DNA from 3 places in the Alteromonas sp. V450 genome. Region 1 is predicted to be linked to each of the others. Evidence: predicted binding sites of a transcription regulator. Region 1 holds the regulator's gene; each other region holds the start of a gene.
The links. Region 1 encodes sigma-54, which starts transcription at its own class of promoters, with help from an activator protein. Its sites were predicted from a motif close to GTTGGCACGNNNNTNGNNT; they were not measured.
Positions count from the first base shown of each region.

Region 1 (4,503 bases):
GAACAATTGCTTGCAACGGGTGGCGCTGGTAAGGATGGTGAAGGTCGTGTAACTACAGTATTTACCCCTGACACCATTCGTAAAACATCGTCTAAGAAAGACAACGAGGACAATGAATAGCAATGGCAACTTTGAGCGCTAAAAACCTTGCTAAAGCTTATAAATCTCGACAGGTCGTTCGCGACGTGAGCCTTTCCGTTTCTACCGGGCAGATTGTCGGGCTACTTGGCCCTAACGGAGCTGGTAAGACCACTACATTTTATATGATTGTTGGTCTGGTTAATTTGGATAAAGGTAAGATAGAGATTGATGACAATGAACTTACCCATCAACCTATGCACGAACGTGCACGCCGCGGTATAGGCTACCTTCCACAAGAAGCCTCTATTTTTAGAAAGCTTACTGTACATGAAAATATCATGGCCATTCTTCAAACCCGTAAAGATTTGAATTCACAACAGCAAGAAGAAGAAGCCGACGCACTACTTGATGAATTTAATATTAACCATATACGTAATAGTACAGGGATGAGTTTGTCGGGCGGGGAGCGTCGTCGCGTTGAGATAGCGAGAGCACTTGCAGCGAAACCTCAATTTATTTTGCTTGATGAACCATTTGCTGGTGTTGATCCTATATCAGTTAATGATATAAAGAAGATAATACAACATCTTCGCGATAGGGGTATTGGTATTCTTATCACGGACCATAACGTACGCGAAACATTGGATGTTTGTGAGAAAGCGTACATTGTTAGTCATGGCGAGCTTATTGCGCAAGGAACGGCGGAACAGGTTTTAAGTAATCAGAAAGTAAGGGATGTATACCTAGGCGAACAATTCAGGCTATAGTTAGTGTAACCGAATTGTCATTTTTCAGTTTAGCTCTGGTATATTCAATTTAGAGCATTTAAATAAGACGTAGATGAAACCATCTTTACAGCTAAAATTTAGCCAACAACTCACAATGACACCTCAGCTACAGCAGGCGATTAAACTGCTGCAGCTTTCTACGCTTGATCTCCAGCAAGAGATACAAGAAGCGCTCGACTCTAATCCACTATTAGAAGTGGAAGAAAGCCCAGACGAGCCTCAGCTAGAAAAAAACAATATCGACAACGACGATAGTACGCCTGAAGCCACCGCCTCTGCCTCAAGTGATACCCTAGAAGCAGGCGATGCGCTTGAGAAGAACGACCTTCCCGATGAGCTGCCAATCGACAGCACGTGGGATGAATATTACTCTGCATCTTCTGCGCCGGCGCCAGGCCCGTCTAACGACGACGAACAAATCTTCCAAGGCGAGACCACCGAAGACATTCAAGAACATCTTCTTTGGCAAATGCGCCTCACTCATTTTTCAGATACAGACCGCGCTATCGCTACGGCAATTATCGACTCTATTGACGAATCAGGTTATTTAACCGTTACGCTTGACGAGATCTTAGAAGCGGTTAACGACGATGACATGGAAGAGCCAATTGAAATGGACGAAATAGAGTGTGTACTTAAACGCATTCAAATGTTCGACCCTATTGGATCAGGTTCTCGCTCACCTCAAGAATGCCTTATGGTGCAGTTACGTCAGTTTTCTGAAGACACGCCCTGGCTAGCTGAAGCGAAACAACTGATTGAAGAGTACTCTGACTTACTGAGCAGCAAAGACTATCGCACGCTAATGCGTAAGAGTCGTTTAAAAGAAGACCAGCTACGTGAAGCAATGCGTTTACTTCAAACCTTGAATCCTCGACCAGGTAGTGCTTTAGTTACTAAAGAACCAGAGTACGTGATCCCTGATGTCTCAGTAACAAAGAAAAATGGCCGTTGGGTGGTTGAGCTGAACCCCGACAGTCTGCCAAAGCTAAGCGTAAACCAGCAATACGCAGCCATGAGCCGCCGTGCCAAAAACAGTAGCGACTCGCAATTTATCCGCTCACACATGCAAGAGGCCAAATGGTTCATCAAGAGCCTTGAGTCACGTAATGAAACATTGATGAAGGTTGCGAACTGCATTGTGCAGCAACAAATGGGCTTTTTTGAGCACGGTCCGGAAATGATGAAACCAATGGTGCTTAACGATGTCGCAGAAATGGTAGACATGCACGAATCAACGATTTCACGTGTGACAACACAAAAGTATATGCATACGCCACGCGGTATCTTCGAGTTAAAGTATTTTTTCTCAAGCCACGTAGCAACAGAATCAGGTGGAGAGTGTTCCTCCACGGCAATCCGTGCACTAATTAAAAAGCTAGTGGCGGCAGAAAAGCCGGCGAAACCACTGAGTGATAGCAAGATTGCTTCATTGTTGGCCGAACAAGGCATTAAAGTTGCCCGGCGAACAATAGCAAAATATCGGGAGTCTTTGTCGATCCCGCCGTCGAACCAACGCAAAAGCCTTATTTAATTGGCTTAATAATATAAGGAAGACGAAATATGCAAATAAACCTAACTGGTCATCATGTCGAAATCACCGACTCTTTGCGTAATTATGTCGATACGAAGTTCAGCAAACTTGAACGTCACTTTGATCACATTTCTAATGTGCATGTCATCCTGAACGTTGAAAAATTAAACCAAAAAGCGGAAGCGACCGTTCATTTAAGTGGCGCTGAAGTATTTGCATCCTCAGAAAATACCGACATGTATGCGGCGATTGACAGCATGGTTGATAAACTCGACCGGCAGGTAATCAAGCATAAGGAAAAACTTAAAAAACACTAGTAGTTAATCAAGTATGGACATACAAGCCATCGTAAGTTTGGACCGCACCGAGTGTGCGGTTCAATGTAATAGTAAAAAGCGAATTTTAGAAATAATCGCTGAAATTGCAGCAAAAAATAACCAAAACATTGAACAAGCTACCGTGCTCACCAGCTTATTGGCACGAGAGCGTATGGGCAGCACCGGAATTGGCAACGGGATAGCCCTTCCACATGGTCGTCTTGCCGGTCTAGATAGAGTGATTGCTATTGTAGTAACAAGTACACCAGCAATTGATTTTGACGCCCTAGATGAAAAGCCTGTTGATATTTTCTTCGCTTTGTTAGTTCCAGAAGATCAAACTGAGGGCCACTTACAAACTCTAGCAACGGTGGCAGGTAAACTCAGCGATAAAGAAACGATTAAAGCCATACGCCGCGCCACGACCAGCGACGATATTGTTAAAGCCTTAAATTAATGTGAAGGGCAAAGACAGTTTGCCACTATTCTAATCGCTAACTCGGGAAAGGTAGCGTTTAAAGGGAGAATTCAGTTGAAGCTGATAATTATCAGTGGCCGCTCAGGCTCTGGCAAATCTGTCGCTTTGCGTGCGTTAGAGGATTTAGGTTACTACTGCGTAGACAATATTCCGGTTAATCTTCTACCTACGCTAACGCACACTGTTGTTGATGAATACGACCAAGTCGCTGTCAGTATTGATGTGCGCAATCTACCTAAAAACCCAAACGATCTTGTTGAGATATTGGATTATTTACCGTCTTCTTGGTCAATGACGATAGTATATATAGATGCAAGCGACGATGTGCTTGTAAAGCGTTTTAGCGAGACACGGCGTTTACACCCCCTGGCGAAACTCAATAAGTCCTTATCTGAGGCGATAAAAGCAGAATCAGCGTTACTGGCGCCTATTGTTGAACGAGCCGACCTATACCTCGATACCGACAAACTAACCATCCATCAATTGGCAGAGCTTATACGTGAACGAATATTAGGAAAGAAAAGTTCTAGGCTCGTATTGGTGTTTGAATCGTTCGGTTTTAAACACGGGATCCCGAAAGACGCAGACTATGTGTTTGATGCGCGCTTCTTACCTAACCCACACTGGGAACCCGATTTAAAACATTTAACGGGCTTGGATGCGCCCGTCGAAGTTTTTCTTGGCTCTCAGCCTGTTGTGACCAAGTTTGTTTGGCAGATACAAAACCTTATCACTACTTGGCTACCGCACTTAGAGCGCAACAATCGCAGTTATGTAACGGTAGCAATTGGCTGCACAGGCGGCCAACACCGTTCTGTCTACATCGCTCAAAGCTTATCTAAAACATTTGGCGAACTTCACCCCGACGTCCAAATTCGCCATCGAGAACTTAACCAGTAATGACTATTCAAAAAACACTTACAATCGTTAACAAGTTAGGGTTACATGCGAGAGCTGCTACTCTGCTTGTGCAGTTGGCCAATCAGTTCGATGCGAAAATTGTGCTTAAAAAAGGTGAAAAAGAAGCCGATGCCAACAGCGTTTTAGGCCTTATGATGCTTGAAAGCCATCAAGGCGAGCAAGTTGACGTAATTGTTAACGGCAACGATGCTGAAGCCGCAATGTCAGCCATAGAGTCTTTAATAGAAGGCAGGTTCAACGAAGACGAATAGGTGAAGCACAAAAAGCCGATTAATAATTCAGCAGTCGGAGGATGATGTCTTAAAATAAGCCGATTTGTCATAACAGTTTTATCATAAGTGCGATATTCTAACTGTGGACAGCACGCGTTCTTAGGCCCCATTG
Region 1 covers NZ_MODU01000004.1:4,131,594-4,136,096, reverse strand. The annotation lists gene lptA (lipopolysaccharide transport periplasmic protein LptA) at 1-120, shown strand, start outside; gene lptB (LPS export ABC transporter ATP-binding protein) at 123-848, shown strand; gene BK026_RS18275 (RNA polymerase factor sigma-54) at 922-2,403, shown strand; gene hpf (ribosome hibernation promoting factor) at 2,433-2,720, shown strand; gene ptsN (PTS IIA-like nitrogen regulatory protein PtsN) at 2,734-3,177, shown strand; gene rapZ (RNase adapter RapZ) at 3,253-4,098, shown strand; gene BK026_RS18255 (HPr family phosphocarrier protein) at 4,098-4,370, shown strand.

Region 2 (4,503 bases), 4.1 Mb from region 1:
ATCGCTAATTGCATCAACAAGCATAGTCAAGAACTTGTAAACTGGATACGAAAAGTCATGATGAAACGTAAATACACACACATAGGTCTAAAAAGTATCAAATACTTAACGCTCATTTGTCTTAGCTTGATTTCTTTAACCTCTATTGCCGGGCCAACTCTTCATGAACAGATAGAGAAAGGGGCAGAGCAATATTTAAAGAATGTGCTTTTAAATGTCGATGCGGATACTAGCATTGACGTTGAAATTGTGAAGATAGACGATAGGATAAAAATCCCACGGTGTCCTAGTGGGTATGAATATCATGCCTCAGAAGAATCTTTGCGCCAGTCTTATGTATCTGTGAGAGTAAGTTGCGGTAACAATGACTGGTATCTTTTTACAAGCGGCCAGGTGACGAAAACGAAAGAAATCGTTATTACTCATGGAGCACTTAGTCCAGGTACGGTTCTCACCGCTTCAAACTTGACTGTTGCAAATGTTGATATTCGCCGTCTTCGTCATACTGCCTACTCTGAGGTAGACGATCTGATCGGAGCAAGAATTAAAAGACGGGTAGCCAACGGGCAAGCAATTCAAGCAAACATGCTATGTTTTGTATGTAAAGGCGATAGAATAACCATTACAGCGGAAGTCTCTGGAATGGAGGTAAAAACGGCTGGGATCGCACAGCAAGACGGTGTAATTGGCGACAATGTAAAGGTGTTAAACGCCAGCAGTCAGAAAGCAATTATCGCAAGAGTCGCCAGTCCCGAAGAAGTCGTGATACACTTGTAAAGGCGGTCTAAAAAATCTACCTCTTTTATACTAATCTTACTAAAGAAATTAGTGAAAAGGCCGATAACTAAATAGAGGCAAAAAGGTAGTGAGGAATAAACATGGCAATTAATAATGTAAACAATGGGTTACCTAAAAACCCTATAGACACGGGGAAAGTGGCGCAACAAAACCAGTCACAACAATCCCAACAACAGTCTGCAACTTTACAAGCGTCCCAAGTCGCGACGCCTGCGCGTCAGGACTCTGTTTCATTAACGCAATCTGCACAGCAGCTTAACCAGGTTCAGAAAAAAGGGTCTGAAGCGCCTGTTAATCAGGAAAAAGTTGACCGTATTAAAAAAGCCATTCAAAGTGGTGAATATAAGGTCAACCCAGAAGTGCTTGCAAACAAAATTGCCAAGCTTGAAGCTGAGGTTTTTGGTAGTAAATCATAGCAACCATGTAAGGTTACATCGTGTCTGAATATGAATCTGACAGTCTGGCCGTTCAACTCAACAAGCAGGTTGAACTGCTTAGCGCTTTGAACACTGTGTTAGAAAAAGAGTTACAGCTTATTAGTTCTCGTAATGCTGAAGCGCTTATGCAATTGTTAGATGAAAAAAAATCACTACTCGAGTCTATTCAGGCGTTGGACACGGCAATCGAAAATAAAATGGTAGGCAGTGGTGTTCTCCCACCCGAAGAAGAGAACCTTGTCAACAAAGCGAAACAGCTTTTGGATGATTGTAAATACAGAACACAGGTGAATCAAAAAGCGGTAGAACAGGGGCAACTGCGTCTTTCGCATCTTCGCAATTTAATGATGGAAGTACGTGCAAAAGAATCGCTGACCTACGATAAAAAGGGTAAACCAAAAGGCGGTAAGCTTGGCTCTGGCGTTAGCGCTTAACGTCATATTTTTGCGCACGCCGCACACACTATTCCTCTCGCCCTTTTTACTAATAGTATTTAACTGACTTCACTTTTCTAGGCTTAACCGTTGTCAGATAGATGTCATGAACCTTCTTCATGTCAAGCGTAAGCTCGGTAACGTAAGTGTCATCACCAACGGGATAGGTTTTAACGACTTTTGCTCCCCTGATAACACCTTCCACTGATGATTTCATAGTCTCACTATTCATTACAAGGTTCGATACCGACTGGCTCCCTGCTATCTGCTGACCATAGACCTGTTCGGTTAATTCACGATACGCATCTAACTTGGATGCTTTCATCGCCATAATAAGCTTCATACTTTCAGTATCACCCGTTTGCGCATTGATGGGCGCATAGCCAATGGCTTTTAATACAGGATAGGTTTCTGGTTCAACAGTTTCCCACTCTACGTGTTTATCAACAATCCCACATCCTGGCAAGACGAGCCCGCCTCCTAGTAGACAAGCTGCAAAAATCGATTTTGGCTTTAAAATTGTAATCCACGACATCGTATCGTTCTCCGCAAAAGAGGTTGCTATTTGTCGATAGTGCAAGCCTAGTCATCTCGCGATGATGTATGATTCTTGACACTGCTTTTCTTATATCTGCATCGAAGCGAAAAGCATGCCACCTTTCTATTATTTCACAAGCGTGAATTACACGCATTTATAGTAACGCAACATAGTGCCAAGTATAGTTACTGCGCTGTAGGCTTAAAATTGGAGGCTTAAGATTGGCATCGTTTTAGCATAACTTTAGCCTGATAGCCTACTCGGCACTATGAGACCTGTGTCTAGTTAACAATTTAACGTTTTTTTGACGGATTACTATTTTTGAACTTTAGCATTTCAGTTTGAGGTTTATTGTGAACACATTTTGCCAATTGGTTCTATCCAAACTATCCACGTTGATAACGCTCTTAATTTGTCTTCCGTTCATTTTAGTTGAACAGGCCAATGCTGATTGGTATGAAGCTAAAGGGCAGGCAGTAGTGAAAGATGGAGATAAGGGCTCAGCTAAACGAAAGGCAACGCAAGAAGCGCTGAAACAAGCAATGCTTTTTGCTGGAGCTTCCGTTAACAGCGTTCAACAGCTTACCAATGGTTTGCTTAAAAACGAGGAAATAACAATAAGAGCGACCGGAGAGGTTAAACAATTAGAACTCGTTGATGAAGTGTATAATGGAGAGATAATCACCGTGACTGTTCGTGCGGACATCTTTCCCAAAGGACAAGTCTGCGCTGCGCAAGGTGATGAAAAACACTTTTCCACGACTCGATTTATTATTCGAAACAGACGACAGCTCACTGAAGGCAATATCCCACGATTAGATGAAGCGGTAACAGAACGTTTCTCAAAACTGTTAAACGGAGCCTCGGATAATTTACGAATAACCTACGTTACCCCGCACACCGCGCACTTTAACGATATTGCGAAGGCGCAAAATATTCGAAGCCTCTCTGAGCGCAGTAACACACAGTTTGTTCTTTTAGGTGCGATAAACGACCTGAGCATTGAAAGAAAAGAAAAGTCACTTTTTACCCCATGGAAAAACGATGAAGCTTATCGCGCCTTTGGATTAAGTATTGATGTTTACGATGGGATCAATGGGGGATTATTACTATCTAAACACTATGATGCTATGGCGGAGTGGCCTTATAGCAAATTTGACAATGTTGACGAATTTTCATCGCACTTTTGGCGTTCATCATTTGGGCAAGCCGCTGACGGTGTCATGCTTTCAGCCATTGAAGACATAAAAGAAATTATCGACTGTCAACCGGTCACTGGCAGAGTGCTTCAAGTTGCACAAAACACTATTTCAATTTCTTTAGGTAAAGACAATGGCATATCAGAAAAAGATGAGCTATATCTTTACCAAGCAAAAGAGATCGTCGATAGCAAAGGTATTTCGTATTTACAATACACACTTTACCCAGGTACTTTTGTTGTAGCTGAAGCATATGGCAAGTCATCGACTGTTATTAATACGAATACTGCCGTCATTGCCAACATTCAAGAAAATGATTTCGTAGTGAAGAAGTAGCACTGCGATTCATCTAGTGTCGCTATCACATGGTCTTCCTAAGACAAGCTAGGTTGGATCCGTTATCATGCCATGTTCTTTTTATATGTATGTATTACATCTAATACTCTTCAATTGTGTTAATCGTTGTAGCCTGAAAGTCAATTTTGTTTAAAAATAATAATCAAATCATGACGTTCTCACTGTTTGTTTCACAGTGCTTTGCCCTTGCTGCACTTTTATTTGCAGGACAACAAATTAAAGAACACCTTTCCATTGAATTCCCGCTGCTCGAACAAGAGGTGGAAAAACATTACGGTGCACAAAGAGCTTCCCACGTAGCGGCCTTGGAGACGACACTGCTCGAACTAAAAAACAAAAGTGTTAAAGACCAACTTTTGGGGGTTAATGCATTTTTCGCAGAACATATCCAATATGCGACAGACGATGTTGTATTCAAAGAGAAAGATTACTGGGCAACGCCGTCAGAATTAATTGGCAATTCACGCGGAGATTGTGAAGATTATGCCATTGCAAAATACGTCTCTCTGCTACACTTAGGTATTGATAGCGCTAAACTTCGACTAATCTACGTGAAGGCGAAAATTGGAAGGAGTCGTGTCACACAAGCACACATGGTTTTAGGATACTATGACTCCCCTTCATCGGATCCTCTTGTGTTAGACAGCCTAGTGTCAAACGTGTTGCCCGGTTCACAAAGAACAGACTTGATCCCGGTGTTTAGTTTTAATGACTCAGGTATTTGGCAACCCGGTAAAACG
Region 2 covers NZ_MODU01000004.1:11,715-16,217, reverse strand. The annotation lists gene flgA (flagellar basal body P-ring formation chaperone FlgA) at 58-777, shown strand; gene flgM (flagellar biosynthesis anti-sigma factor FlgM) at 879-1,214, shown strand; gene flgN (flagellar export chaperone FlgN) at 1,235-1,669, shown strand; gene BK026_RS00065 (LPP20 family lipoprotein) at 1,719-2,204, opposite strand; gene BK026_RS00060 (flagellar assembly protein T N-terminal domain-containing protein) at 2,561-3,742, shown strand; gene BK026_RS00055 (transglutaminase-like cysteine peptidase) at 3,913-4,503, shown strand, end outside.
Region 2: BK026_RS00065 (LPP20 family lipoprotein) is a predicted target of sigma-54. The motif match lies at 2,309-2,327, and genes of this name have one in related genera.

Region 3 (4,503 bases), 2.3 Mb from region 1:
TCCAGAAGATATGGAGCTAGGTCTTGTTGAACCACTGCGTGAACTCTTTAAAGACGAAGTACGCAAAATCGGCCTTGAGCTAGGTTTACCGTACGACATGCTTTACCGTCACCCATTCCCTGGTCCTGGTCTAGGTGTTCGTGTACTTGGTGAAATTAAGAAAGAATATTGCGACTTACTGCGTCGTGCTGACGCTATCTTCATTGAAGAGTTATATGCAGCTGACCTATACCAAAAAGTAAGCCAAGCGTTTACCGTATTCCTTCCAGTGCGCTCAGTAGGCGTAATGGGTGATGCGCGTAAATACGACTGGGTTGTAAGTCTTCGTGCAGTTGAAACCATCGACTTTATGACGGCTCACTGGGCACATTTGCCTTACGACTTCCTAGGTAAAGTGTCGAATCGCATTATCAACGAAATCGACGGCATTAGCCGCGTGGTTTACGATATTTCTGGAAAGCCGCCTGCTACGATAGAGTGGGAATAGTGGGATAATTTGAAGTATTTAAAAAAGCTGGCTATTTTGGTCAGCTTTCTTCCAAATACTTACAAGAGCTTAGTTGATAAGGCTTCTCGCAGTGCTTCAACGTTAAGAATAATTTTTGCTGTTGGGAACATTGAGTACATCTCCGTCCTAAGCCTAGGCCAAGTAGTTTTACAAATCTAAGTCTATGTTTACATTCTTAATGTCTTCAGGTCTTGGGCGGTGGCATTGTTGATGAATAATCTGATATTTTACTAATCTTTTTAAAATAGTTGACTAGGCGAGTTTGGAAGAGAAATCTTTGTTTAAGGCGTAGATCGATTGTTTAATACTCTAATACGCCAATTACAGTCCCCTATAGTACCAAAGAGCTAGCTTTGGTGTTGTAATAGTACATTAGAAGATGACTCGGTGAGCCGTCTTCTAATATCTTAACCAAATAGCTACTAGCCAAGGTTTCGCTTGCGGCGTGCTGCCATACCCATCAAGCCCATTGCAAGAAGCGCTAGTACTGTGGGCTCTGGAACGTCAGTGACAACATCAATGTCTTTAGCTTGTCCAAAGCGAATGTTGTCGATAGCAAAGCCAGCAGGTTCTGCCCCTACTAAGTCAAGAAAAACACCAGCAATGGTTGCCGTGCCATCAGAGACTGCCAGCCCCAAAAATTCAATACCTGTTACGGTATTCGATACAGAACCTATTAAATTTCCAGAACGGTCGAAGGCTGTTATCGCAGTCGAGCCAACTGAATCGAAAAATCCACCTTCAAAACCAACACCGACCTGATCAGTACTGAATAGTACAGCAATTCCACCATTAAAAGATGGGGTTCCACTCAAGACTGGAGATGTAGGATTTGCTCCATCATTGACAATTCGAGTATCAGGAGATGAAGTATCCAAAGATAAAGGCCCTGATGGTGAACCTACGATACAAGCTGATGCAACAGCACCTGGACAGTCAACACCAGGGGTTGTGCTCAAACCTTGTCCAGTAAACCAGCCATCAAACGACACATTAGGAGCAGTGACTGCACCACCGTAATCGCTGGGAGTGTAAAACGGATTTATTGTGCCTAAAGTGAACTCAGAAAACGTGATCAATCCAGAACCAGAATTGAAATCTGTTTCAGATAACTTAATGATAGAAGCGTTACAATAACAAGCAGCAACACTAATTAAGAAGCCTATTAGTAGTTTTTTCATTTAATTTTTCGGTCCCTGTAAAAAGTTGTGGAGATGAAGTATAACCAGCAATGCTGATTAAGCTGAATCACGGTTGTTTAACAAGTTTAGTGCCAACTTATAAATTATTGTTTGTAAATGAGAAAATAGGTATGTTGATGTGGTGTGTAAATTATTTTGACGTAAAGGTGTGAACAAATTTAAGAACGTTTTTTAAAAACGGCTCTTATTCAACTCTCAAAAACTATTGTGTCATATCTAAAAAGATCAACGTTAAGATACTTCGTCATATATGGCTTATCGCTACTGATTCCTTTTGCTTTTTGATTAAAGAACAATGTGTTATGCCAAGAACTAGAACAGAATTACAATTTTACCGAAGTCGTGATATTAATTCTGAAAAAAATTCTCCAATAGGAAAAAGCGCTGTAGATACAGTTTCAGTGTGTCTTTAATTACCTATGCTAAATCGATCTAATTTACTACAATGTCAATTAAGCTCTACACAATCGGAAAAATTAGAAATTCGTATAGCTTTTAAGCATATTCGTCTCTAAGATGCTTGTTGCGTAGAAAAATTCATACGTATTATACACTGTATACAGTTATAAAAATTCATACCAAATTTGTAACCATACCGTCATAAAAATATCATTTAATGGCGACGTCCTTCTTTAAATTTATACTAAAGGTTAAGCCGTGTTCAATTACACAAGCATCAGCCGTTTGGTGATGACGCCTGTTCTCGCCAGCTTTTTAATTCTTGTACTATTAAACGGTGCCTCAATTCTAAAGTCTTTCTCGTTACTTAATTCGTTCGATGAGTTAGAGCACACCCTTGTTCAGTCTGAACGGGATGTTAATACCACGCTAAGTACATTCAAAACCCAGGTTCAAGAGTGGAAAAATGTACTGCTGCGTGGTCACAAAGAAGAAGACAGAGAAAAATACTGGGAGCGATTTCAACAGCGGGAAGCCGACATCACCCGCCAGTTTGACCTGATGCTATCAAGTAATGTGGTGAGTGAAAGCGTGAAGGCTGATATTAGGAAATTTCAAAAAGCGCATGCTGTTATGGCAGAAAGATACCGCGAAGGGTACAACGCATTTGTAAACTCTGGATTTGACCCAAAAATCGGCGATAGCTTTGTGCGCGGTATTGATAGAGAGCCTGCCAAGCTTCTTACAGGTATAGCAGAGGAAATTGCCGCAGATTCAGCAAGTGCAATAGCTGATCTTAAAAGCAATACGCGGACTATGCTCTGGATAATTATTCTGGCAGCCATTGCATTGTCTGTACTTTCAGTCGTGTATGTTATTGCTCGTTTGCGCTCGCAGGTCATTAAGCCAACTAAACAGGTTGCAGCGTGTATATCCAACTTAGCTAACAGCCATTACGACTATGACTTAACTTATTCCAGTGAACATGAGTTGGGTATGCTGGCAGATTCTGCCCGTGCGCTGCAACTAAAATTGAAAGATTCGGTTGCGCAGCTTCAACAGGCAGAACGAGAAATGGAAAAAGCATTTGGCACCCTCGGCAACGTCAGCCAATCCATTATGGAGGGCGCTGATGGACAGCGTGATGCGTCACGCTCACTTGATAGCAGCACAGATAAACTAAAGGAGATTGTCCAGAATTTAGTGGCTATCACTGATCAGGTTGCCGTAGCCACAAATAATTCTGAAAAAAACGTGGCGAGTTGTTATGCCACGTTTGAAAGCGCCAACGCAGGTTTTAAACAGCTAGCTAAAACGGTAACAGAATCAAGTAATATCGTATCAGAACTGCAAAGCCGCAGTACCAATATTCTAAAGGTGGTAAATGTAATCAACGAAATAGCTGACCAAACAAACTTGTTAGCTTTAAATGCCGCAATTGAAGCCGCTAGGGCAGGCGAGCATGGACGTGGTTTTGCGGTAGTAGCCGATGAAGTTCGGGCTCTTGCGGCTAAAACACAACAGTCGACAAAAGAAATTAACGATATCTTAAGCAGCTTTGAGGCAGAAGCGAAAGGCGCAGTTGCGGCAATGTCTTCCGGCAAGCAGTTATCCGATACCAACGCGGCTGAAGCTGCAACAGCGCTTGAAACACTCAATAACGTGGTAAGGGATATCCAAGAAACGGCCAGCGTAGTTGTGGCGCTCAACGAGGCGGCAGATGAACAAGAGGCTGTGCTCCACCAAGTGGAAACAATAATTAGCAACGTGGTGACATCATCTGAAAAGTATCATCAACTTGCACAACGTGACGATATGTCACGCTCTATGAAAAGTATGTCAGAAAACGTTGAAAAGGTGGTGAACAGTTTGACCCGCTAAGTGGCCTTTGTCAGTATTAGTACTAAAAGGGGCGTGCACAAACTATGGTTACGCCTCTTTAGTTGTTTCTTTTACAGATTCATGCGCCCATAAACTAGTACTGACAATAATGACAACACCACTCGTATTCCACCCTATTTATAGCCAGTTAGATCTTCCCGAGCGACACCGATTTCCCATTGAGAAGTATGTAGGTATTCGTGATGAATTGTTAAATCGTGGTGTGGAAGCATCGCGTTTTGTTACTCCATCACCGGTTGATCTTTCTTTTCTCACTGCCTATTACGATCCGGACTATGTTGATGCACTAAGTGCTGGCGCATTAGATAAGAAAGCCATGCGCCGCATAGGCTTTCCCTGGTCGCAGCAGCTGATTGAGCGTACCCGTACTGCCGTTGCAGGAACCTGTTTAACAGCCAACCTAGCCTTAGAGCATGGAAAAGCATTGAATTTAACGGGCGGGTATCATCACGCGTTTGCTGATTTTGGCTCGGGTTTTTGCTTGTTCAATGA
Region 3 covers NZ_MODU01000004.1:1,834,848-1,839,350, reverse strand. The annotation lists gene guaA (glutamine-hydrolyzing GMP synthase) at 1-487, shown strand, start outside; gene BK026_RS08065 (PEP-CTERM sorting domain-containing protein) at 931-1,689, opposite strand; gene BK026_RS08060 (methyl-accepting chemotaxis protein) at 2,368-3,990, shown strand; gene BK026_RS08055 (histone deacetylase) at 4,100-4,503, shown strand, end outside.
Region 3: BK026_RS08065 (PEP-CTERM sorting domain-containing protein) is a predicted target of sigma-54. The motif match lies at 1,768-1,786, and genes of this name have one in related genera.